Regions from separate parts of the Streptacidiphilus sp. MAP12-33 genome, predicted to be linked through region 2. Evidence: riboswitches for the same ligand, from Rfam matches in the RefSeq annotation. Region 2 holds a riboswitch; each other region holds the start of a gene.
The links. A riboswitch is a leader RNA that binds a small molecule or an ion and turns the genes downstream of it on or off. The one in region 2 is predicted to bind cyclic di-AMP.

Region 1 (7,251 bases), on a different contig from region 2:
GCCCGCGCACGTCGATCGCGGGCGTTGAATTCATCATGCGCTGAGTTTGGCGCCCGAGCCCCCTGCGGTCAAGAACCGGAACCGCCCGACCTACTCGACTGCCAGATAGTTCTGCAACGTCGGGGCGAGCAGGGGGACGAGTTCGTCCGGCGTCGCGGAGGCGATGGGTTCGGCACCGATGACGTAGCGGGCCACCGCGAGGCCGATGATCTGGGAGAGCACCAGCTCCGCCCGCAGCTCGGGGGACGGACCGCCCAGGTCGGCGGCGAGGCGGAGGACCAGCTCGCGCACCATGAACTCGCGCAGGATCCCGGCGATCTGCTCGCTGCCGACCGCCGTGCGCAACACCGCCAGCAGCCGGTGAAGGACCTCGGGCTGTTCCCACAGGGCGAGGACGAAGCGCGCCAGGCGCTCGCCCATCCCGTCACGGTCGCCGGACAGGACCAGCTCGACCACCGCGGAGGGATCGATCGGGAAGTCCAGCGCCGCCAGGAACAACCCCTCCTTGCTGCCGAAGTAGTGGTGCAGCAGGGCGGCGTCCACCCCGGCGGCGCGGGCGATGCCGCGCATGCTGGTCTGCTCGTAGCCACGGGCGGCGAACTCCGCGCGGGCGACCTCCAGGACCGCGCCGCGGGTGTCGGCGCCACCGGGTCGGCGCCCCGTACGGCGCGGGGCCTGCGCCCCGGCCTCTTCCTTCTCGCTCATGCCCTCATCCTTGCCGACGCTGTCGGATGATCCTTCATGCACGAGCCATGACTCTGCAACGTCGCGGGTCCACGATGAGCTGCAACACGTTCTCATCGGAAGGGTGAACGCCATGGCAACGGCCCCAACTCCCTTGCAACTCACGCAACTCGGTGGTCGCATCGGCGCCCTCGCGCACGGGGTGAAGCTCGGCGGCGAGCTGTCGGCCGAGACCGTCACGCAGATCCGCGCGGCCCTGCACACGCACAAGGTGATCTTCTTCAAGGGTCAGCACCACCTCGACGACGCGAGCCACGAGGCCTTCGCCCGACTGCTCGGGCAGCCGGTCGGGCACCCGACCGTCCCGGCCGCGGACGGGCGATACGTCTTCGAGCTGGACGCCACCAAGGGCGTGCGGGCGAACAACTGGCACACCGACGTGACCTTCGTGCCCTCCTATCCGGCCGCCTCCATCCTGCGGGCCGTCGAGCTGCCACCGGCCGGCGGGGAGACGATCTGGGCCAACACCGCCGCCGCCTACCGCTCACTGCCGCCCGCCCTGAAGGTCTTCGCCGAGCACCTGCGGGCCGTCCACACCAACGACTTCGACTACGCGGCGCGGCTCGGCCTGCGGCCGGAGCTGGCCGAGAACCGAGAGGTCGCGGAGCTGTTCCGGCAGGTCTTCGTGTCGACCGCGTTCAAGACCGAGCACCCGGTGGTGCGGGTGCACCCCGTCACCGGGGAGAAGACGATCCTGCTCGGCGCCTTCACCCAGAGCCTGGTCGGGTTCGCCAGCGACGACAGCCGCGAGCTGATCGCCCTGTTCCAGCGCTTCGTGGAGAAGCCCGAGCACACCGTCCGCTGGCGCTGGGAGGTCGGCGACGTCGCGATCTGGGACAACCGCGCCACCCAGCACTACGCGGTCAACGACTACGGCGACGAGCCGCGCCTGGTCCGCCGGATCACCCTCGACGGCGACCTGCCCGTCGGCGTCGACGGGCAGCCCAGCCGGCTCCTGGAACCGGCCGAGCCGCCACGCGTCGCCGGGATCGTCCCGGCCGCGGAACTGGAGGAGCTAGCGCTCCCCCGCTCCTGAGATCTCCTTCGCGTCGGCCGCGGGCGCCGCCGGGCGCGCGGCCGACCGGCGTGAGGCGATCAGGGAGGTCACCGTGGTGACCGCGAGGACGCCGACCACGACGGCGAGCGAGAGCGGCGTGCCGATCTCCGGCGCGGCGTGGACGCCCGCCTCGTGGAGGGCGTGCAGGAGCAGCTTCACGCCGATGAAGCCGAGGATGATCGACAGGCCGTAGGAGAGGTGGACCAGCCGGTCCAGCAGTCCGCCGACCAGGAAGTAGAGCTGGCGCAGGCCCATCAGCGCGAAGGCGTTGGCGGTGAAGACGATGTAGGCGTCCTGCGTCAGCCCGAAGATCGCGGGGATGGAGTCCATCGCGAAGAGCACGTCGGTGGTGCCGATGGCCAGGATCACCAGCAGCATCGGGGTGACTAGGCGGCGGCCGCCCTCGACGACGGTGAGCCGGGTGCCGCGGTAGCCGTCCGTGGTGGGGAAGCGGCGCTCGACCGCGCGCATCAGCTTGCTCTCCTCGTACTCCTCGTCCGGGGAGCCGCCGCGGGCCTCCTTGATCAGCTTCCAGGCGGTCCAGATCAGGAAGGCCCCGAAGAGGAAGAAGATCCACGAGAAGGAGGCGATCACGGCGGCGCCGGCCGCGATGAAGACCGCCCGCAGCACCAGGGCGATCAGCACCCCGATCATCAGTACCCGCTGCTGGTAGACGCGCGGGACGGCGAACTTCGCCATGATCAGCACGAAGACGAAGAGGTTGTCGACGCTGAGCGACTTCTCGGTGACGTACCCGGCGAGGAACTGCCCGGCCGGCGCGGAACCGGAGTGCCACCACAGGAAGCCGGCGAACAACCCGGCGAGGCCGATCCAGATCGCGGACCAGACGGCCGCCTCACGGATGGAGACCTCGTGCGGCTTGCGGCCGCCGACGAAGAAGTCGACAGCGATCAGGGCGACGAGAACCACGATGGTGGTGACCCACATGGCCACGGAAACGTCCACGGACGTCCTTCCTCCGGCAGAAGCGAGCGTGCTTCACTGCCGGAGGTCTCCTCCGCCCTGCCGGGAACCGGCCGGGCCGACACGCCCGGGAGGTGCCGAGGCACCGCCGTGATGACGGACGTGTCGTTTCAGGGAGTACTCCCCTCCGCTTACCCGACCAGATTAACAAACCTCAGTGGTAGACGCGCAGGTAGTCGACGGAGAAGGTGATCGGGGTGCTGCCGCTCGGCGCCGGGTGGTACTGACCGGCGGAGAGGGACAGGTTGAGGATCAGGTAGGCGGACCAGTTGGCGCCCACGCCCGTGTTGTCCGAGTAGACCTTGACGCCGTTGACGTACCAGTCGACCGAGTTCGCGCCGTACTTGGTGCCGATGGTGACCCAGCCACCCGGCTTGATCGCGTTCGCGTTCGTGTAGTACGTCCCGCCGCCGTTGACGTGGTTGGTCAGCTCCAGCAGGTTCGGGTTGTCCGGGTGGTACTCGAAGGAGTCGATCTCGCCGTTGCCGTTCTTCCAGGTCCACAGCGCCGGCCAGGCGCCCTGACCGGTCGGCAGCTTCATCCGGGACTCGACGTAGTCGCCGGTCTTGACCTGGAAGCCCTCCTGGGAACCCTCCGTGGTCAGCAGACCGGTGGTCCAGGCCTGCTTGCCGTTCTCCAGGGTGTGCGAGCTGGGCTGCGCGGTGAAGGTGGCGACGCCGTTCGCGACGGAGACGTCGTTCGGGTCCAGCCAGTCGAGCTTGTTGTCGCTCGGGTTGTGGTTCCCGTACTGGTACGACGTCGTGGTGCTGGAGACCCAGCGGCTGGTGTTCAGCGAGTTGAACTCGTCCGACCAGATCGGCGTGCTGGAGGAGGCCACACCGGCCGGGATCGAGCCGGCGGCGGCCGGGGTCGACGGGGAGGGCGTGGGCGTCGGCGTCGGCGCGGGCGTCGGCTTGGTGCTGGATCCACCGACGGTCAGCGTCTTGGCAGCCAGGTTGTGCCAGGTGCCGGCGGTGTCCAGGTAGGCGCCGAACATGGTGTAGCTGCCGGCCGGGAACTGGCGGGAGGCGGTGAGGGTCAGACCGCCGGAGCAGACCCGCGCGTTGCTGTGCCACTGCGGGAAGTCCAGGTTGTTGCCGGCCGCGTCGCGGACCGCCACGCCCAGGGAGCGGAAGGTGACGCAGGAGCTCGACGTGACCGTCAGCTTGGCGGTGGTCCCGGAGGCGGTGGTCGTGGCGGTCAGGCCGGTCTCGCTGACGCGGGGCGTCGCGGCCTGGGCCGAGGTGGCGGCGACGCCGCCGAGCAGCAGGGCGGGCGCCGCGGTGAGCGCGGCTATGCGGGCAGGGGTCGACAGGGTGCGGCGCATGAGGTGGGCCTCTCCGACGCCTGCGAGGTGAGCTGTCGGATTCGGGCCGGAGAAGTAGTGGCCCGGCCGCGCGCACGCGGCTTCACCCCGAGCCCCGGCCCGGAAAAGGGCAGGGGCGGCTTACCTGTGGTTCCCCCGCTCCGGCCCTGGTGACTCGTCGTTTCCCGGCATCGAGGGGCTGGACTCGGCGTGCCCGATGCGGGTGTCCGCCGACTGTGGGGGCGGACCCCCGCACATTAGGCAGATATAAAGATCGACTCCAAACATTCGGTCGGCTAAGAGACTTCTCTCACACCGACCGCACCGACCGCACCGACCGTCACAGGTACTGCTCGATGACCGGCAGCATCTCCTGGAACGTGCGCCCCTGCGCTGGAACGCCGATCGCGGTCAGCTGCCAGGCGCCGTCCTCGTCCCGGTCGACCTTCGCCATCACCTGGCCGCTGTGCTCCCCGCCGCCGTTGAGGGTGAAGCGCGCCAGCTCGGCGCCGGACGCCTCGTCGACCAGCCGGCAGTGGAAGCGCTGGACCTCGGCGAAGCTCTGCCCGTTGTAGGAGTTCACCGTGAAGACGATCTGCGTGATGTGCGGCGGGACGCGGCCCAGGTCCACGCTGATCGACTCGGTGTCCAGGCCGCCGCTGCGTCGGTCCCCGGCGTGCCGCACCGAGCCGTCGTTGCTGACCAGGTGCCGGAAGAAGACCACGTCGGCCAGGGTGCGGCTGGCGTAGAGCACGGCGGAGGCGTCCAGGTCGACCTCCCGCTCCCGCCGCCGCCCCCCGAAGAACCCCTTGCGTGGCGCCCCCTGCCAGCCGAGCCCGAGCCGGATCACCGGCGGGCCCGCCTCCCCCTCCGGCCCCTCGAGACGGATGCGCTGGCCCGTACTCAGACTCACCGACATGGCTCGGCCCTCCCCACATGTGTCGGACGCCCGTGGACCGTTGTCCGTTCCCTGTGCAGCTTCTATCGAGCACCATAGGCGCTCGGCCCGAAGGACGGGTGAAGAAAACGGGCGTCGAACACTCAGGCCATTCCGGCTTCGCGCATCTGGCGCAACTCCTTCTTCAGTTCGTTCACCTCGTCACGCAGGCGGGCCGCCATCTCGAACTGCAATTCGGCGGCCGCATTGTGCATACGCTCCGTCAGTTCCGCGATCAGCTCGGCCAGCTCGGCGGCCGGCAGGCTCCTGGCCTCCTTGGCGTCCGCCTTGAGGCCGAGCACCGGCACCGGCGCCTTCTGGCCCCGGCCGCCCCCGCCGCCCTGGCGGTAGCCGGTGCTGAGCAGCTCGGCGGTGTCCATGTCCTCGCGGGTGAGGGTGTCCAGGATGTCGCCGATCTTCTTGCGCAGCGGCTGCGGGTCGATGCCGTGCTCGGTGTTGTACGCCTGCTGGATCTCGCGACGCCGGTTGGTCTCGCTGATCGCGTGGTCCATCGCCGCGGTGATCCGGTCCGCGTACATGTGCACCTGGCCCGAGACGTTACGGGCGGCACGGCCGATCGTCTGGATCAGGGAGGTGGGCGACCGCAGGAAGCCCTCCTTGTCCGCGTCCAGGATCGCGACGAGGGAGACCTCGGGCAGGTCGAGGCCCTCACGGAGCAGGTTGATACCGACCAGCACGTCGTAGTCGCCGGCGCGCAGCTGGCGCAGCAGCTCGACGCGGCGCAGCGTGTCGATGTCGCTGTGCAGGTAGCGCACCCGGATGCCGAGCTCCAGCAGGTAGTCGGTGAGATCCTCCGACATCTTCTTGGTCAGGGTGGTGACCAGGACGCGCTCGTCCTTCTCGGTGCGCTTGCGGATCTCGTGGACCAGGTCGTCGATCTGGCCCTCGGTCGGCTTGACCACGATCTCCGGGTCGATCAGGCCGGTCGGGCGGATGATCTGCTCGACCTGGCCGTCCGAGCGGGAGAGCTCGTACTTGCCCGGCGTGGCGGAGAGGTAGACCGTCTGCCCGATGCGCTCGACGAACTCCTCCCACTTCAGCGGCCGGTTGTCCATGGCCGAGGGCAGCCGGAAGCCGTGCTCGACCAGGGACCGCTTGCGCGAGGCGTCGCCCTCGTACATCGCGCCGATCTGCGGCACGGTGACGTGGGACTCGTCGATGACGAGGAGGAAGTCCTCGGGGAAGAAGTCCATCAGGGTGTTCGGCGCGGTGCCGGCGGTGCGCCCGTCGATGTGGCGGGAGTAGTTCTCGATGCCGGAGCAGGTGCCGATCTGACGCATCATCTCGATGTCGTACGTGGTGCGCATGCGCAGCCGCTGGGCCTCCAGCAGCTTGCCCTGCTTCTCCATCGTGGCGAGCGTCTGCTCCAGCTCCGCCTCGATGCCGGTGATGGCGCGCTCCATGCGCTCCGGGCCGGCGACGTAGTGGGAGGCGGGGAAGACGTGGACCGACTCGTCCTCGCTGATGACCTCGCCGGTGAGCGGGTGCAGGGTGGAGAGGGCCTCGATCTCGTCGCCGAACATCTCGATCCGGATCGCGAGCTCCTCGTAGACCGGGAAGATCTCGATCGTGTCCCCGCGCACGCGGAAGGTGCCGCGGGTGAAGGCGACGTCGTTGCGGTTGTACTGGATCTCGACGAAACGGCGCAGCAGCGCGTCCCGGTCGATCTCGTCGCCCACCTTGAGCTGGACCATCCGGTCCGCGTACTCCTGCGGCGTGCCGAGGCCGTAGATGCAGGAGACGGAGGCGACCACGATGACGTCGCGCCGGGTCAGCAGCGAGTTGGTGGCCGAGTGGCGCAGCCGCTCGACCTCCTCGTTGATCGAGGAGTCCTTCTCGATGTAGGTGTCCGTCTGCGCGATGTACGCCTCGGGCTGGTAGTAGTCGTAGTACGAGACGAAGTACTCGACCGCGTTGTTGGGCAGCAGCTCGCGGAACTCGTTCGCCAGCTGGGCGGCGAGCGTCTTGTTCGGAGCCATGACGAGCGTGGGCCGCTGCAGCTTCTCGATCATCCACGCGGTGGTGGCGGACTTGCCGGTGCCGGTGGCACCGAGCAGCACGACGTCCTTCTCACCCGCGCGGACCCGGCGCTCCAGCTCCGCGATGGCGGTGGGCTGGTCGCCGTTGGGCTGGTAGGGACTGACGACCTCGAAGGGCGCCATGGACCGCTGAAGATCGGTGGTGGGTCTCACGCCACCAACC
Region 2 (7,251 bases):
CGTCAGCTTCGGTGCCGGCACGCCCGAGGAGCACGTGGACCGTTTCGTCGCCGCGGTGCGGGAGCTGGTCGGCAACGGTTCCGCCTGGGCTTACCGGACCGAGGGCGGCCGTTGCGTGCCGGACACCCGCCGGTAGGTCCCGGAGAGGCTCAGTCGTCCAGCCCGATGGCGAAGGCCGCGTCGAGGTCGTGGGTGGAGTAGGTGCGGAACGCGACGTGCGTCTCGGTGTGCTCCACCCCGGGCACCTTGTTGACCTGACCGGGGATCACGTCGGCGAGCTCCTCGTGGGCGCGCACGCGCACGATGGCGATCAGGTCCCAGCCGCCGGTGACGGAGTAGACCTCGGTCACGCTCTCCAGCGCCGCGATCTGCTCGGCGATCTCGGGGATCTGGTCGACGCTGGACTTGACGAGGACGATGGCGGTGATCACGGGGTCTCCTGTCGCGCGAGGGCCTGCGCCTCACATGCTAGTGCCGCGTCCGACCCGTGACCCGGCCGAGGAGGCCCGCGATCCGGCGGGCACCACCGCGCCACAGCAGCCAGGCGAAGGCGAACCCGCCGGCGAAGCCGATCAGGTGCGCGGCGTAGGCGACACCCGGCGTCGCGGGGTCGGTCGCGCGGATGGAGAGCCACTGCACCGCGAACCAGAAGCCGAGGACCAGCCAGGCCGGGAAGCGCAGCGGCAGGAAGAGCAGCAGCGGGATCAGGCTGGTGATCCGCGCCTTCGGGTACAGGCACAGGTAGGCGCCCAGCACCCCGGCGATCGCCCCCGAGGCGCCGACCAGTGTCTGCGTCGCGGCGGGGCTGCCGGACTCGAACAGCGCGTACCCGTACGTCGCCAGGTAGCCGAGGGCGACGTAGAAGAGCAGGAAGGCCTGCGGGCCGATCCGGCGTTCCACCATCGCGCCGAAGACGAAGAGGAAGACCATGTTGCCGGCCAGGTGCAGCCAGCCGCCGTGGACGAACATGGCGGTCAGCACCGACAGCGCCGGGATCTTCGGCAGGCCGCCGCCCGCCGCGCAGTGGTGCAGGTGGGCGAGCCGGGCGGGCAGGACCGCGTTGTGGAGCAGCTCGGCGGGGATGGCGCCCCAGCGGTGGTAGTAGAGCGTCTGCGCGCAGGCCTCGGCGGAGCCGGTGCCGTAGAGGGGGTCCAGGCCCGAGACCGGCCCGACCAGGAAGACGGCCACGCACAGCGCGATGAGCGAGCCGGTCACCAGCGGCAGGTAGGGAACGGGACGGGGCAGGCGGGCAGTGGGCTCCTGGGCCGCGAGGGTGACCATGGCCAAAGCATTCCTTCTCGGGACGAATCTGACACCCACCTACTGGAGCGTGTGGGGGACCGTGCCCGCGCCCGGCCCTGAGGCCATAGGGTTTCCGGGTAAGACAAACGACGAGAGGATCTCGCCATGTCCGTTCCGCTTCCCACCGAGGCGACCAGGTGGCGCTGCACCCTGTGCGGCAACCTGACCCGTTTCGACGTCACCCGGTCCTCCCGGGTCGTCGAGTTCGTGCACCTGGACCTGGCGGGGGAGCCGAACGTCGAGGAGCGCGAGGTGCTGAGCGAGACGGTCGAGTCGGTGCGCTGCCGCTGGTGCAACGCCGTGGACCAGATCGAGCTGGTCGACCGTCCGGGTGCGGCCGCCGAGGCGGCGGAGCAGGCCAAGCGCGCCTGAGCGCGACGGTGGACCTGTGATCGTGGCGGAGGCAACGGTGGGGGGCGGCAGCGGGGACAATGGCTCTCCAGGTGACGGGGACCTGGGGAGCACGGCGGATCGGAGCGGAAGACGTGGAGCAGCGAGACCAGGCGCCGACGCCGGATGACGGTGTCGACGGCGCCCTGGACGGCGACAGCGCCGAGGCGCTGGAGCGGCCGCTGCCCGAGGGCGTGCGCAAGCGCGTGGTCGGCATCGCGGCCGACGCCCTCGGCGCGTTCACCGCGGCCGAGCTGCCCGCCCGGCTGCGCCCCTACGTCAAGTTCACCCGCGAGGCCCGGGTCAAGCGTGGCGCCACGGCCATCGCCGCCGCCCTGGAGACCGAACCGGCCTTCCGGGCGCGGATAGCGGAACGGGTCCGGCAGGGACAGCCCGATCTGGTGGCCGCGTTGGAGAGCGGGACCGCTCCGGCCGCCGCCGACCCGCAGGACGTGGCCGCCGCCGCGTATCTGCTGCGCACCCCCGGCTGGACCAGGGTCGTGGGCGAGGCCGGGGACGAGGTCGAGCGCGCCGAGCACGAGGGCGCGGCCGCCGAGTCGGCGCGGCTGGCGGAGAAGCTGCAGGAGGAGCTCGCCTCGGTGCGCGCCGCGACCCGCACTGAGGCCGAGCGGGCCAAGGCCGAGCTGGACGCGCTGAAGAAGGAGGGCGACAGCCTGCGCCGGCAGCTGCGCTCGCTCTCCGCCGACACCAAGCGCGCCGAGGCGGCCACCCGCAAGGCCGTCGGCGAGCTGGAGGCGCAGCGCGCCACCGGCGCGACCGAGCGCGGCGCGCAGGACAGCGAGGTGCGCCGGCTCAAGCACCGGGTGGCGGAGCTGGAGACCGCCCTGGAGGCGTCCCGCCGGGCGGCCCGCGAGGGCAGGTCCACCGAGGAGATGCGGCTGCGGCTGCTGCTGGACACGGTGGTGCAAGGCGCCCAGGGACTCCAGCGGGAGCTGGGCCTGGCGCCGCTGAGCGGCCGTCCCGCCGACACCGTCGAGGCGGTGGTCCCGGTGGCCGCCTCGCCGCACGACGTGGCCCGGCGCGCGCTGGAGGGCGACGACCCGGCGCTGCTCGACCAGTTGCTCGAACTGCCGCAGGTCCACCTGCTGGTGGACGGCTACAACGTCACCAAGACCGGCTGGCCCGGCATGCCCCTGGACCGCCAGCGCCAGCAGCTGACGCGCGGGCTGGGCCTGGTGGCCGTGCAGACGGGCGCGGAGATCACCTGCGTCTTCGACGGCAAGGACCTGGACGGGCCGATCCCGATGGCGCCGCCGCCGCGCGGCGTGCGGGTGCTGTTCAGCCGGACCGGCGAGACCGCGGACGAGCTGATCCGCCGTCTGGTGCGGGCGGAGCCGGAGGGCCGGCCGGTGGTCGTGGTCTCCACGGACCGCGAGGTCGCCGACGGGGTCAGGGCGTCCGGCGCGCGTCCGGTCCCCTCGACGATGCTGCTGCGCCGGCTGATCCGCACCTGATCCGCTCCTGCGGCCCTGCCGCGGCGCTCCCGCAAACCCCGGGGATCTTGAGGGTTTGTTAAGAGAGCGGACCGGATTCCCCTCCGGGGGAGACAAGTGGTCCCGCGGCTCACTATTCTCGTCGCTCAACGTCCGCACTCGCGTTCCCATTCGTCTCTGCGGGCGTTCAAGTGTGCGAAGGGACTGCATCCGACGTGGCTTCTCACCGCCGGCCTCGCGAGGTCAGCCGTGCCCGTGTGTCCGTGATGACGGCCGCGGCCGCGACCCTGGTGGCGCTTTCGGCGCAGACCGCCGCCCAGGCCGCTCCGGCGATCTCCACCAAGGACGCCAAGGCGCAGGTCGACGCGGACCGTACGGACGCCGCGGCCAAGACCGAGCAGTGGAACGAGGCGCACACCCAGCAGGAGGCCCTGCAGCGGCGTGTGGCGATCCTTCAGGACGAGATCGCCCGCCAGCAGGCCCAGGTCAACACCGGCCTGGACAACCTCGGCCAGATCGCCAACGCGCAGTACGCCGACGGCAGCGTCGACCCGACCGTGCAGCTGATGCTCTCCAGCTCGCCCGACGCCTTCCTGCAGAAGGCGGCCTCGCAGGACGAGCTCACCAGCAACCAGACCGCGCAGCTCCAGGCGCTGGTGGCGCAGGAGAAGACCCTCCAGTCCGAGAAGGCCGAGGCCGCCGCCGAACTCGCGCAGGAGCAGCAGCTGCTCGCGAAGATGAGCTCGGCCAAGAGCGAGGCCCTGGCCAAGCTCAAGCAGGCCCAGTCGGTGCTGGACGCGCTCACCCCGGCCCAGCGCACGACCGTCGGCGGGGGAGGCGGTGGCGGTGGCTACGGCTCGGTCTCCAGCAGCGGCTACACCGGCCACATCGACCTCACGGGCATATCCGCGACGGCCCGCACCGCGATGCTGGCCGCGGAGAGCCAGATAGGCCACGCGCCCTACCTCTGGGGCGGGTCGACCCCGGCCGGCTTCGACTGCTCGGGCCTGGTGATGTGGGCCTACGCCCAGGCGGGCGTCTCGCTGCCGCACTCCTCCTACTCCGACGAGAACGTCGGCACCATGGTGCCGAGCATGGCCGACGCGCAGGTCGGCGACATCATCGTGATGGAGAACGGCGGCCACGTCGGCCTCTACGCCGGCAACGGCATGCTGCTCAACGCCCCCGAGTACGGCTACGACGTCTCGGTGCAGCCGATGTCCTACTTCGGCGGGGTTGTGGCGATCCGTCGGATCTGACCCGCGCCCGACGCTCCGACGGTCTGTGAAGACTCTCACAGCATCCGTGCGGAGAGCGATGGAATGACCGATTTCTCCGGCATGTCGTCGGCTCCTGGTCAGATTCCGACTACACAGCGTTGATCCACTGACACTGCGTCGAAAGTGACACGAGTTTTTTCTGACAAGGATTTGAACCGATCACGGTTGGGTTACTAGGGTCACTCCTCGAACCGCCGTACGGTCGTTCACCCATCCAGGGTGGCAGCGGTGGTCACCGTCGAGTTCGGCGACGCGGTCCGCAGGGGGCGACCGTCGAGTCGGAGCCGGGGAACCAATGGTTCCTTCCGGGGTGAATCGACGCCAGGGGCGGGCCGGTGCGACTCCGGGCCGAGTGAGGCGTCGTAGGGCTGACTTCCTGGCCCGAACCCGTCAGCTCACCCGGTAGGCGGACGTAGGAAGAAGGAGATCGCCTTCGTGGCGTCCCATCGCCGTCCCAAGTCTCCCGGCCGCACGCGCATGTCGGTCCTCACGGCCGCCGCCGCCACCGCCGTCGCGGTGTCCGCGCAGAGCGCCCAGGCCGCGCCCAAGCCGACCACGGACCAGCTGCGCTCCCAGCTCCAGCAGCTGAACACCGAAGCCGACCAGGCGGTCCAGAAGTACGACCAGTCGCAGGAGAACCTGAAGCAGCAGCAGGCCAAGGTCAGCCAGCTCCAGGACCAGATCGCGCGCGGCCAGGCCGACGTCAACTCGCGGCTGGACCAGCTCGGCGAGATCGCCAACCAGCAGTACGCGACCGGCCAGGTCGACCCGACCGTCCAGCTGCTGCTCTCGGCCACCCCCGACGACTACCTGACCAAGGCCGCCTCGCTCGGTCAGCTGACGTCGAACCAGGCCTCCATCCTGGACCAGCTCCGCAGCCAGGAGCAGAAGCTCGCGGGTGAGAAGTCCCAGGCGGAGCAGACGCTCCAGCAGATGGACACCACCACCAAGCAGCTGTCCGCGCAGAAGGCCGAGGCGCAGAAGAAGGTCCAGCAGACCCAGGCGCTGCTCGACTCGATGACCGCGGCCCAGCGCAGCGCCGTCGTCGGCGGCGGAACCTCCGGCGGTGCCGCGAGCCGCGGCACCAGCCGCCCCCCGCTGACCGGTGGCACCGGCAGCAGCAAGGCCGGCGACTCGGTCGAGGCCGCGGCCTTCGCGGCCGCGCAGACCCGCCTGGGCCTGCCCTACGTCTGGGGCGCGACCGGTCCGGACTCCTTCGACTGCTCGGGTCTGACCCAGTGGGCCTACGCCCAGGCCGGCGTCTCGCTGGGCCGCACCACCTACGACCAGATCAACGACGGCACCGCGGTGAACTCGACGGCCGACCTGCAGGTGGGTGACCTGATCTTCTTCAACGGCGACACCCACGTCGGGATCTACGCCGGCAACGGCATGGTCCTGCACGCGCCGCACACCGGCACGGTCGTCAAGTACGAGCGCATGGACTGGATCGGCAGCATCTACGCGATGCGTCACATCTGATCCGCAGCTGCACGCGTGCCCGCCGTCGGTGACCGACGGCGGGCATCGTCGTTCACTCCCCTGGGTGCATTCGCGCGACGTGTGTCGGGGTCCGCAGCCCGCGCCGAAGCCGTGCCTTCTCCGGGACGACCTGCGGATTGGTTCATGTGAGCGGTTTTCGTGGGGATTTTTCAGCTCTGTGGAGCTTGGACTGGTTCTGTCCCAATCGCTAGCGTCTGCGCTCGTGGCATCCCATCGACGAGGCAGACGTCTCGGCCCCTCCGTGCTCTCCCGTGCCGCGGTCACCGTGGCGGCGGCGACCGCGGCCGTCCTGACGGCCCAGAGCGGTGCGCAGGCGCAGCCCGGACCGTCCGGAGGGGCCGGGGCCGGCAGCCCGGACGAGGTGCGGCAGCAGGTCGACGCCCTCTACGCGCAGGCCGAGACGGCGGGTCAGCGCGCCGCCGGCGCGCAGGAGCAGCAGGCCGTGCTGCAGCGGCGGGCCGCCCTGCTGGAACAGCAGCTCGCCGAGGAACAGCAGCACGTCAACAACGTCGCGGCCCAGCTCGGCGCGATGGCACAGGCCGAGTACGAGCAGGGCGGCACCATCGACCCGGTGGTGCAGCTGCTGCTCAGCGCGCACCCCGCCGACTACCTCGACCGGGCCGCCGACCTCGGGCAGGTCGACGCCGACCTCGCCTCCCGGCTGGCGCAACTGCGCGCGGACGAGGACCGGGAGCGGCGCGACCGCGCCACCGTCGGCGCGCAACTGGACCAGATCGAGCGGCTGCGCCGGTCGATCACCACCGACAAGGCCGACGTGCAACGCCGCCTCGGCCACGCGCAGGCGCTGCTCGGCAGCCTGACGGCGCAGCAGCGCGACGTGCTCCAGCAGCAGGAGGACGACGCGGCCCAGGCCGCCGCCCAGGCGGCGGACGTGCCGCTGGCGGCCGGCGAGGGCCCGGCGGACTCCCGGGCCGCGGCCGCGCTGGCGGCGGCGCGGGCCGCGCTCGGGCAGCCGTACGTGTACGGGGCGACAGGTCCGGGGGCCTTCGACTGCTCGGGTCTGATGTACTGGGCCTGGCGCCACGGTGGGGTGGCGCTGCCGCGCACGTCCCAGGAACAGGCCTTCGCCGGGCGGCGCGTCCCGCTGTCGCAGGCCCGTCCGGGGGACATCGTGGTGTATTACCGAGACATGCACCATGTGGGCATGTACGCAGGACACGGCATGATCATCCACGCTCCGTACCCGGGCGCCAGGGTCCGCTACGAGAGCGTCAACGACATGCCCGTCGCCATGGTGGTGCGCCCCTGATGGCCCGCGGCCCGATAACCGGCGGCACCGACGACACCGGCGGCCTCAGTCG
Region 3 (7,251 bases), on a different contig from region 2:
GGGTGGCCGCCGCGCTGGACCACCCGCACATCGTGCCGGTCTACGAGGCGGGCGAGGCCGACGGCGTGCTCTACATCGCCATGCGCTACGTCCACGGGCGGGACCTGGCCGCCCTGCTGGACCGGGCCGGCCCGCTGCCCTCCGCGCAGGCGGTCAGGATCACCGCGCAGGTCGGCTCGGCCCTCGACGCCGCGCACGCCCACGAGCTGGTCCACCGCGACGTGAAGCCCGGCAACATCCTGCTGGCCGAGGGCACCGATCCGGAGCACCCCGAGCACGTCTACCTGACCGACTTCGGCCTGACCAAGAAGTCGCTCTCGCTGAGCGGCTTCACCACCGTCGGGCAGTTCGTGGGCACCCTGGACTACGTCTCCCCCGAGCAGATCAGCGGCAAGCCCGTGGACGGCCGCTGCGACGTCTACAGCCTGGGCTGCGTCGTCTACGAGATGCTGAGCGGCGCGCCGCCGTTCCGGCGTGACGACGACTTCGCGCTGCTGTGGGCGCACCAGTACGACACCCCGCCCGCCCTCACCTCCCTGCGCGCACAACTGCCCACCGCCGTCGACGCGGTGCTGGCCCGCGCCCTCGCCAAGACCCCGCAGGAGCGCTACGACAGCTGCCTGGACCTCGTCTCGGCCCTGCGCGCCGCCTTCGCCGGCCCGGTCCCCGTCGCGCCCGGGAGCCCGGTGGCGGGGCACGCCCCGACGAGGGTGGTCACCGCGCCTCGGCACGGTTCGGATGTCGAAGCCGGGCCCGGAGAGCCGCCGGTGCCGCCGCGCTGGGCCTGGCCGGTGTTCGCTCCGGGGGTGGATCCCCACTCCCACCTGCACGGTTGACGGCTCGTCGAACTCTGCCACACTATTCCACTAACAGAATAGTGAAAGGGTGGTGTGGACGTGATCGAGTACCGGATCGACCGGCGCTCCGGGGTCGCCACCTACCTCCAGATCGTCCAGCAGACCAAACAGGCGCTCCGGCTCGGCCTGCTCCAGCCGGGGGACAAGCTCCCCACCGCCCGCGAGGTCGTGGAAGCCACGGCCATCAACCCGAACACGGTCCTCAAGGCCTATCGGGAACTCGACCGGGAGGGGCTGGTCGAGCCACGGCCCGGCCTCGGCACCTTCGTCCGGCGCACGCTCGGCAACGCGGACGCCACCGGCGACGCGGCGCTGCGCGCCGAGCTGGGCGCCTGGGTCGACCGGGCGTTCGGGGCGGGGCTGGACCGGGAGGACGTGACGGCGCTGATGGGCGCCGTCCTGGACACATACGAACAACGGGAGTCCGCCCCGGCCGAGCAGGCCGTCGGCGGCAGGGAGGGGAGCGGTTGATGGGGGACAACGTGGCCGGGCGCGAACCGGCTCTGACCGGACGGGCCGTGGCCAAGAGCTTCCGGCGCCGCCAGGCGCTGCGCGGGTGCGACTTCGAGATACCCGTCGGAGCGGTCTGCGGCCTGGTGGGCCCGAACGGCTCGGGCAAGAGCACGCTGCTCTCGCTCGCGGCGGGCCTGCGGCAGCCGAGCCAGGGGGAGTTGCGCGTCCTCGGCCTGCGACCCGGCCTGGACGAGGAGTTGCGGTCGCGGATCGCCTTCGTCGCCCAGGACAAGCCGCTCTACGCGCGGCTGACCGTCGCCGACACGCTGCGGCTGGGCCGTGAGCTCAACCCGCGGTGGGACGACGCGCTCGCCGACGAGATCGTGCGGCAGGGCCAGTTGCCGCCGACCAGCCGGATCGGGCAGCTCTCCGGCGGCCAGCGCAGCCGCGTCGCGCTCGCCCTCGCGCTCGGCAAGCGGCCGGAGGTGCTGCTGCTGGACGAGCCGATGGCCGACCTCGATCCGCTCGCCCGGCACCAGCTCATGGGCACGCTGATGGGCCAGGCCGCCGAGCACGGGACCACCGTGGTCATCTCCTCGCACATCCTGAGCGAGCTGGAGGGCGTGATCGACCACCTGCTCCTGATCGAGGGCGGCCGCGTGCGGCTGTCCGGCGAGGTGGAGCAGATCCTGGACGCGCACCGGCTGCTGCACGGCGCCGAGGGACTCCCGCTGGACGCCCACGGCATCGTCGAGGACCGCCGCACCGGACGCGGCCGCACCGCGCTCGTCCGGGCCGACGGGCCGATCGCGGAGGGCTGGCAGGTCGAGACGCCCAGCCTGGAGGAGCTGCTCCTCGCCTACCTGCGCTCGCCGCAGGCGGATCCTGCCAACTCCACTGCCCACGCCTCGCGTTCGGAGGTCGCCGCGTGACCACCGCCACTCTCGCCCCTCGCCCGGCCACGCGGGGCGGCCTGCGCCCGCGCGGACTGGGCTGGTTGATCTGGCGTCAGAACCGCATCACCCTGGCCGTTCTGACGGTCGGCTGCGCCGCGCTGATCGCCTACCTGCTGCACGAGCGCTCCGCGCTGGACACCGTGGTGGCCAGGATGAACGCCCTGCACTGCGATCCGGACAATCTCTCCAGCACGGCGTGTGCGCAGGCCGACAGTGCGCGGTACGGCATCGCCGAATCCTGGCACCAGGCCGTCTCGGCCACGCTCCTGCTGCCGGGGATCTTCGGTGCGGTGCTGGCGGCGCAGCCGCTGGCGACCGACTTCGAGCGCCGTCGGCACCTGATGCTGTGGAGCCAGTCCGTCTCTCCGCGCAGCTGGTTCACGTACCGGATGGCCCTGCCCGGCGCCGCGTTGCTCGTGCTGAGCACGGTGCTGTCGGTTGTCGTCCGCTGGGGTGGCTTCTGGTCCCACCCCGGGTTCGGCCTCTCCTCCTGGGAATCCCCCGAGGACTTCTTCGCCGTGGTCCCGGTCTTCCCGGCGCTGGTGCTGGCCACCTTCGCCCTCGGGGCCCTGGTCGGACTGTTGCTGCACCGGCCGATCCCGGCTCTCGGCGTGACCGTCGTGCTGTACGTCGCGCTCGTCTGGGCGCTGGACAAGCTGCGCCCGCATCTGATGCCGACCTTCTCGATGGTCGGCGGAACGAACGCCACGGGCATGCCCGGAAACGCCTGGGTGGTCGACGACGGCATCGTGCTGAACGGCAGATGGGTCGGCTACGGCCAGTGCCCCGGCAGGGACTGCAGCAACGCGCAGTGGTGGATGCGCTACCACACCGTCGCCCAGTTCAGTCCGATGCTCTGGATCATGACGGGCATCCTCGCCGTCCTGACCGTACTCCTGGTCCTGGCCTCCTACCGCCGCCTGCGCGCGCTCACGCGCTGAGCGGCTGCCCGTCGCCCGCTTTGCCCGCCTTTCCCACGTGCTGAGACGGGTCGTCCCGCGCACTGGGAAGGCTGGCATGCTGGGACGGTGAGCGCGGTCCTGGAAACCCCCGTCCCGCGCCCGGTTCGCGTCGCGACCGGGCCCTCCCTGATTGCCACCGCCGTGCCCGGCCGTGGCCTGCTCGGGCGCCTTGCCGCGGTGCTGAGCGCGCACCCCGTCCAGGCGTTCGCCGTGCGGACGACCGCCGGCGGCCCGGCGGTCGTGGAGATCACCGTCGCGGACGCGCACCGTGCCCGGGTCCGGGCCAAGCTGCTGCGCATGGTCGAGGTGCTCGACGTCGTCGAGCCCTGACCACGTCGGGACCTGATCTCGTCGAGCCCTGAAGAGGCCGCGGACGGGCGGCGGGCGCATCCTGGAAGGGCCACCGGACCGTCCCGGGACGGCCCCGGGCCGGCGGCCGAGGGAGGTGTCTCGCGATCATGACTCTCTTCATGGACGTCCACCACGGCATGAACGGGATCACCGCCGAGCAGTTGGCGGCGGCGCACCAGGCCGATCTCGCCATTGAGGCGGAGGAACACGTCCACTTCAAGCAGGCCTGGGCGGACCCGGAGTCGGGCACCGTCTACTGCCTGTCCGAGGCGCCCTCGATGGACGCCGTCCAGCGCGTCCACGAACGGGCCGGACACATGGCGGACGAGATCCACGCGGTCCCGCTCATGGTCTGAGACCTCTCGCCTACCGTCGCCGGACCCGGCGTGGCAGCAGTGCCGGGACGCGGAGGCGGTAGGCGAGGAACCGATCGCCGAACTCGGCCGCCATCAGGTCGTCCTCGACCCGGACCCGGTGCAGTGCCCACGGCACGGTGACGGCCGTGTAGAGCACCCACACCCCGAATCCGAGGCCCAGCGCGGCGCCGAGCACCAGCCCGAGGAGTCCCGTGTAGATGGGATGCCGCACCAGGCCGTAGGGACCGGTGGTGCGCAGCTCGTGGCCCTCCTGCACCAGCGGGACACCCGCCCACATCACCCCGAGCACCAGCCGGGACCAGACCAGGAGCGCCGTCGCCGCGACGGTGAGGGCCGCACCCGCGACGCCGAGCACCGGGTTCCAGTACTGCAGGTGGCGCCAGAACGGGCCGTCCGGTCGCCGGGTCAGCTCGATCAGCACCAGGATGCCGGCCACCAGCGCCACCCGCGCCGGCATCGAGGCGCGCAGGCTGCGCAGCCACGCCCGACGGCGCTCCGGCGAACCGGCGCCGCGGGACCCGAAGTACACCGCCGCTCCCACCCAGGTCACGGCGAAAACCACGATGCAGCCGTAGACGACGCCGTGCACGGCAGTCTGCACTCCGCTCATGTCTCCAGGGTCGCGCGGCGTCGGCCTGCGCGGCCTCCACCCCGAGGTGGAGCCGTGGGTGGACACGTGTTTCTGACGCGCCAGTTGATTCGGTCACGATCGGGCAACTATGGTTCCCTTTCGAACCGCTGTGCAGTCGATCTTCCGAGGGGGGATCCGCGGCGGTTCCCGTCGAGTCTGTCGAGGGTTCGGTCGTTCCGCGCACGGCGTGGGCACCGGGGCCGAGACGGAGCCGGGGACCCACGTCCTCGGGGTGAATCGGCATCAGGTCGACCGCTACGCGCGGGCGCACGCAGGTGCGCACGGGCGGCGGCCGGTGAGATGTCGTAGGGCGAGACTTCCGGCCCGAACCCGTCAGCTCACCCGGTAGGCGGCCAGGAAGAAGGAGCCCGTCCAGGTGGCGTCCCACCGCCGTCCCGCCGCGCCCAGTCGTACCCGCACCCGAATATCCGCGCTCACCGTGGTCGCGGCCACCAGCGTCGGCCTCGCCACGCAGTCGGCCCAGGCCGCTCCGCAGCCGACCACGGCGCAGCTGAAGTCACAGCTGGACCAGCTGAACAACGCGTCCGACCAGGCCGTCGCCGCCTACGACCAGGCGCAGGCGCAGCAGCAGGCACTGCAGCACAAGGTCTCGATCCTGGAGGACGAGATCGCCCGCGAGCAGGCCAAGGCCAACACGCTGCTCGACAGCGTCGGCGCGATCGCCCAGAGCCAGTACATGACCGGTGCGGTGGACCCGACCGTCCAGCTGATCCTGACCAGCGACCCGAGCGAGTTCCTGCAGAAGGCCTCCTCGATGAACCAGCTGTCCGGCAACGAGGCCGCCCAGCTGAGCCTGCTCCGCACGCAGGAGGACCTCCTCTCGCGCGAGAAGGCCGAGGCGGAGCAGGAGCTCCAGGCCCTCCAGGCCGTCACCCAGCACGCCGCCGCGCTGAAGGCCGCCGCTGCCGCCAAAGTCAAGGCGACGCAGCAGCTCCTCAACTCGATGACGCCCAGCCAGCGCACCCAGCTGACCGGCGGCACGGGCTCCAACCTCCACCCGCACGGCACGGCGGGCGACTCGATCGAGATGGCGGCGTTCGCGGCGGCGAAGACCCGCATCGGCGACCCCTACAACTGGGGTTCCAAGGGCCCGAACGAGTTCGACTGCTCGGGTCTGATGCAGTGGGCCTACGCCCAGGCCGGCTACTCGCTGGGCCCGGACACCTACGCCCAGATGGCCGAGGGCACTCCGGTGGCCTCCGTCGCCGACCTGCAGATCGGTGACCTGGTCTTCTTCAACGGTGGCCAGCACGTGGGCATGTGGGCCGGTGGCGGGATCATCCTGCACGCCCCGCACACGGGGGCGTACGTGCGCATGGAGTCGATCACGACGGTCGGCACGATCTACATGATGCGTCACATCTGAGACACGGTTGCCGCGCGGCCTCCCGCCCACCGGGGACGGGAGGCCGCGCGTTCGCGTCACACGCGTCGTATGCGTCACATGCGCCAGTGCAGCGTCGTCGCGTCGTCGTGGCGCTTGCCGTGGAACGTGCCCTCGGCCAGGGCGAGTTCGGCCTTGCGGACGGAGTCGGTGAGGTGGGCCGGACCGTCGGCGGCGAGGGTGTCGAGCAGCTCGGTCCAGCTCCAGCCGAAGCGTTCCACCAGGCGGGTCACCCCGTCGGACAGCGCGGCGGCCTCGCGCACGCGGGCGAGTGGGAAGGACGCCGTCACCGCGTGCTCGGCGGCGTCCGGGCGGGTGGAGGCGACCCAGAAGCCGCCGGGCGTGTTGCGCAGCCCGCTGACCGACTCGCGGTCGTAGGCGGGCAGCTGGTCGATGCGGTCGTCCGCGACGACCTCGATCCGGCCCTCGGAGGTGCGGACGACGACGGGCGAGTCGGCGAGCACCAGGCAGTCGAGGCGGTCGGCGCCGGGGTCGGCACGCAGCAGCGCCACGGTGCTGGAGGGGCTGTCGGGGTTGCCGTGGTCGCACTGCGGGTGCAGGTCCCGGGTGCGCAGGATCGCCTGCCGCAGCACCTCCGGCAGCGGCTCGTCGGGGTGCGCCAGCAGGAACGCGCCGAGCTGCCCCGCGAGACGGGCCACGAACCACGGCACGTCGTGGACGCAGCCGGTCGGCAGACCGCTCGGCGTGGCGCCGTCGAGGACCAGGGCGAACTGCGGCCCGGCGAGGACGAAGTCCTCGTTCGCGGACGCGTCCGGGCTCGGCTCGCAGCTGTAGCGGATCTCCACGGCTCTCCTCGCGGGTCGACCTGTCGGGGGGCATATGCGACCTTCCCCGATCATGCCCCGAGTGGCCCCGGAGACGCGTGAGGCTTCTCTAGGCTGCTGCCATGGATCCCGAACCGGAGCCCGGCGAAGCGCTCGACGCCCGGGCCGCTGTCGAGGCCGCCTTCGGGGCCGCGAGCGGTGCTGCCTCCCGCTCCCAGGCCACGTCCGGGCCCGCTGGGGCCGCCGGGCCCGGACCGCGCGAGCCCGGTTCCGGGCCCGAGCCTGCGGTCGATCCCGTGGCCGATCCCGCGGCCGAGCGGGACGCCGGACCGCGTGAGCCCGCACCAGGGCCGCGTGAGCCCGCGCCAGGGCCGCGCCGGTTGGATCCGCCCGCCGCCGCAGCGCTGCTACGGCTCGCCGCGCGGGTCGAGCGCGACCTGCTCGCATCAGGGCTGAACGCCAAGCCGTACGAGG

Region 1: it holds a riboswitch for cyclic di-AMP, as region 2 does, so the genes downstream of both, ABH931_RS11065 (family 16 glycosylhydrolase) here and ABH931_RS27100 (NlpC/P60 family protein) in region 2, are expected to answer to the same signal.
Region 3: it holds a riboswitch for cyclic di-AMP, as region 2 does, so the genes downstream of both, ABH931_RS20830 (NlpC/P60 family protein) here and ABH931_RS27100 (NlpC/P60 family protein) in region 2, are expected to answer to the same signal.

Annotation. Positions count from the first base shown of each region.
Region 1 is NZ_JBGCCA010000008.1:177,264-184,514, reverse strand. It holds gene ABH931_RS11085 (ABC transporter ATP-binding protein) at 1-37, opposite strand, end outside; gene ABH931_RS11080 (TetR family transcriptional regulator) at 91-705, opposite strand; gene ABH931_RS11075 (TauD/TfdA dioxygenase family protein) at 818-1,780, shown strand; gene ABH931_RS11070 (TerC family protein) at 1,760-2,767, opposite strand; gene ABH931_RS11065 (family 16 glycosylhydrolase) at 2,940-4,112, opposite strand; cyclic di-AMP (ydaO/yuaA leader) riboswitch at 4,117-4,282, opposite strand; gene ABH931_RS11060 (TerD family protein) at 4,432-5,010, opposite strand; gene uvrB (excinuclease ABC subunit UvrB) at 5,133-7,211, opposite strand.
Region 2 is NZ_JBGCCA010000030.1:88,080-95,330, forward strand. It holds gene ABH931_RS27070 (aminotransferase class V-fold PLP-dependent enzyme) at 1-136, shown strand, start outside; gene ABH931_RS27075 (Lrp/AsnC family transcriptional regulator) at 150-431, opposite strand; gene ABH931_RS27080 (rhomboid family intramembrane serine protease) at 469-1,281, opposite strand; gene ABH931_RS27085 (hypothetical protein) at 1,408-1,674, shown strand; gene ABH931_RS27090 (NYN domain-containing protein) at 1,788-3,167, shown strand; gene ABH931_RS27095 (NlpC/P60 family protein) at 3,413-4,405, shown strand; cyclic di-AMP (ydaO/yuaA leader) riboswitch at 4,688-4,851, shown strand; gene ABH931_RS27100 (NlpC/P60 family protein) at 4,862-5,908, shown strand; gene ABH931_RS27105 (NlpC/P60 family protein) at 6,132-7,199, shown strand; gene ABH931_RS27110 (hypothetical protein) at 7,199-7,251, shown strand, end outside.
Region 3 is NZ_JBGCCA010000020.1:111,371-118,621, reverse strand. It holds gene ABH931_RS20865 (serine/threonine-protein kinase) at 1-836, shown strand, start outside; gene ABH931_RS20860 (GntR family transcriptional regulator) at 897-1,328, shown strand; gene ABH931_RS20855 (ABC transporter ATP-binding protein) at 1,328-2,242, shown strand; gene ABH931_RS20850 (hypothetical protein) at 2,239-3,207, shown strand; gene ABH931_RS20845 (hypothetical protein) at 3,295-3,558, shown strand; gene ABH931_RS20840 (SCO4226 family nickel-binding protein) at 3,687-3,935, shown strand; gene ABH931_RS20835 (isoprenylcysteine carboxylmethyltransferase family protein) at 3,946-4,566, opposite strand; cyclic di-AMP (ydaO/yuaA leader) riboswitch at 4,770-4,953, shown strand; gene ABH931_RS20830 (NlpC/P60 family protein) at 5,027-5,974, shown strand; gene ABH931_RS20825 (hypothetical protein) at 6,049-6,798, opposite strand; gene ABH931_RS20820 (hypothetical protein) at 6,900-7,251, shown strand, end outside.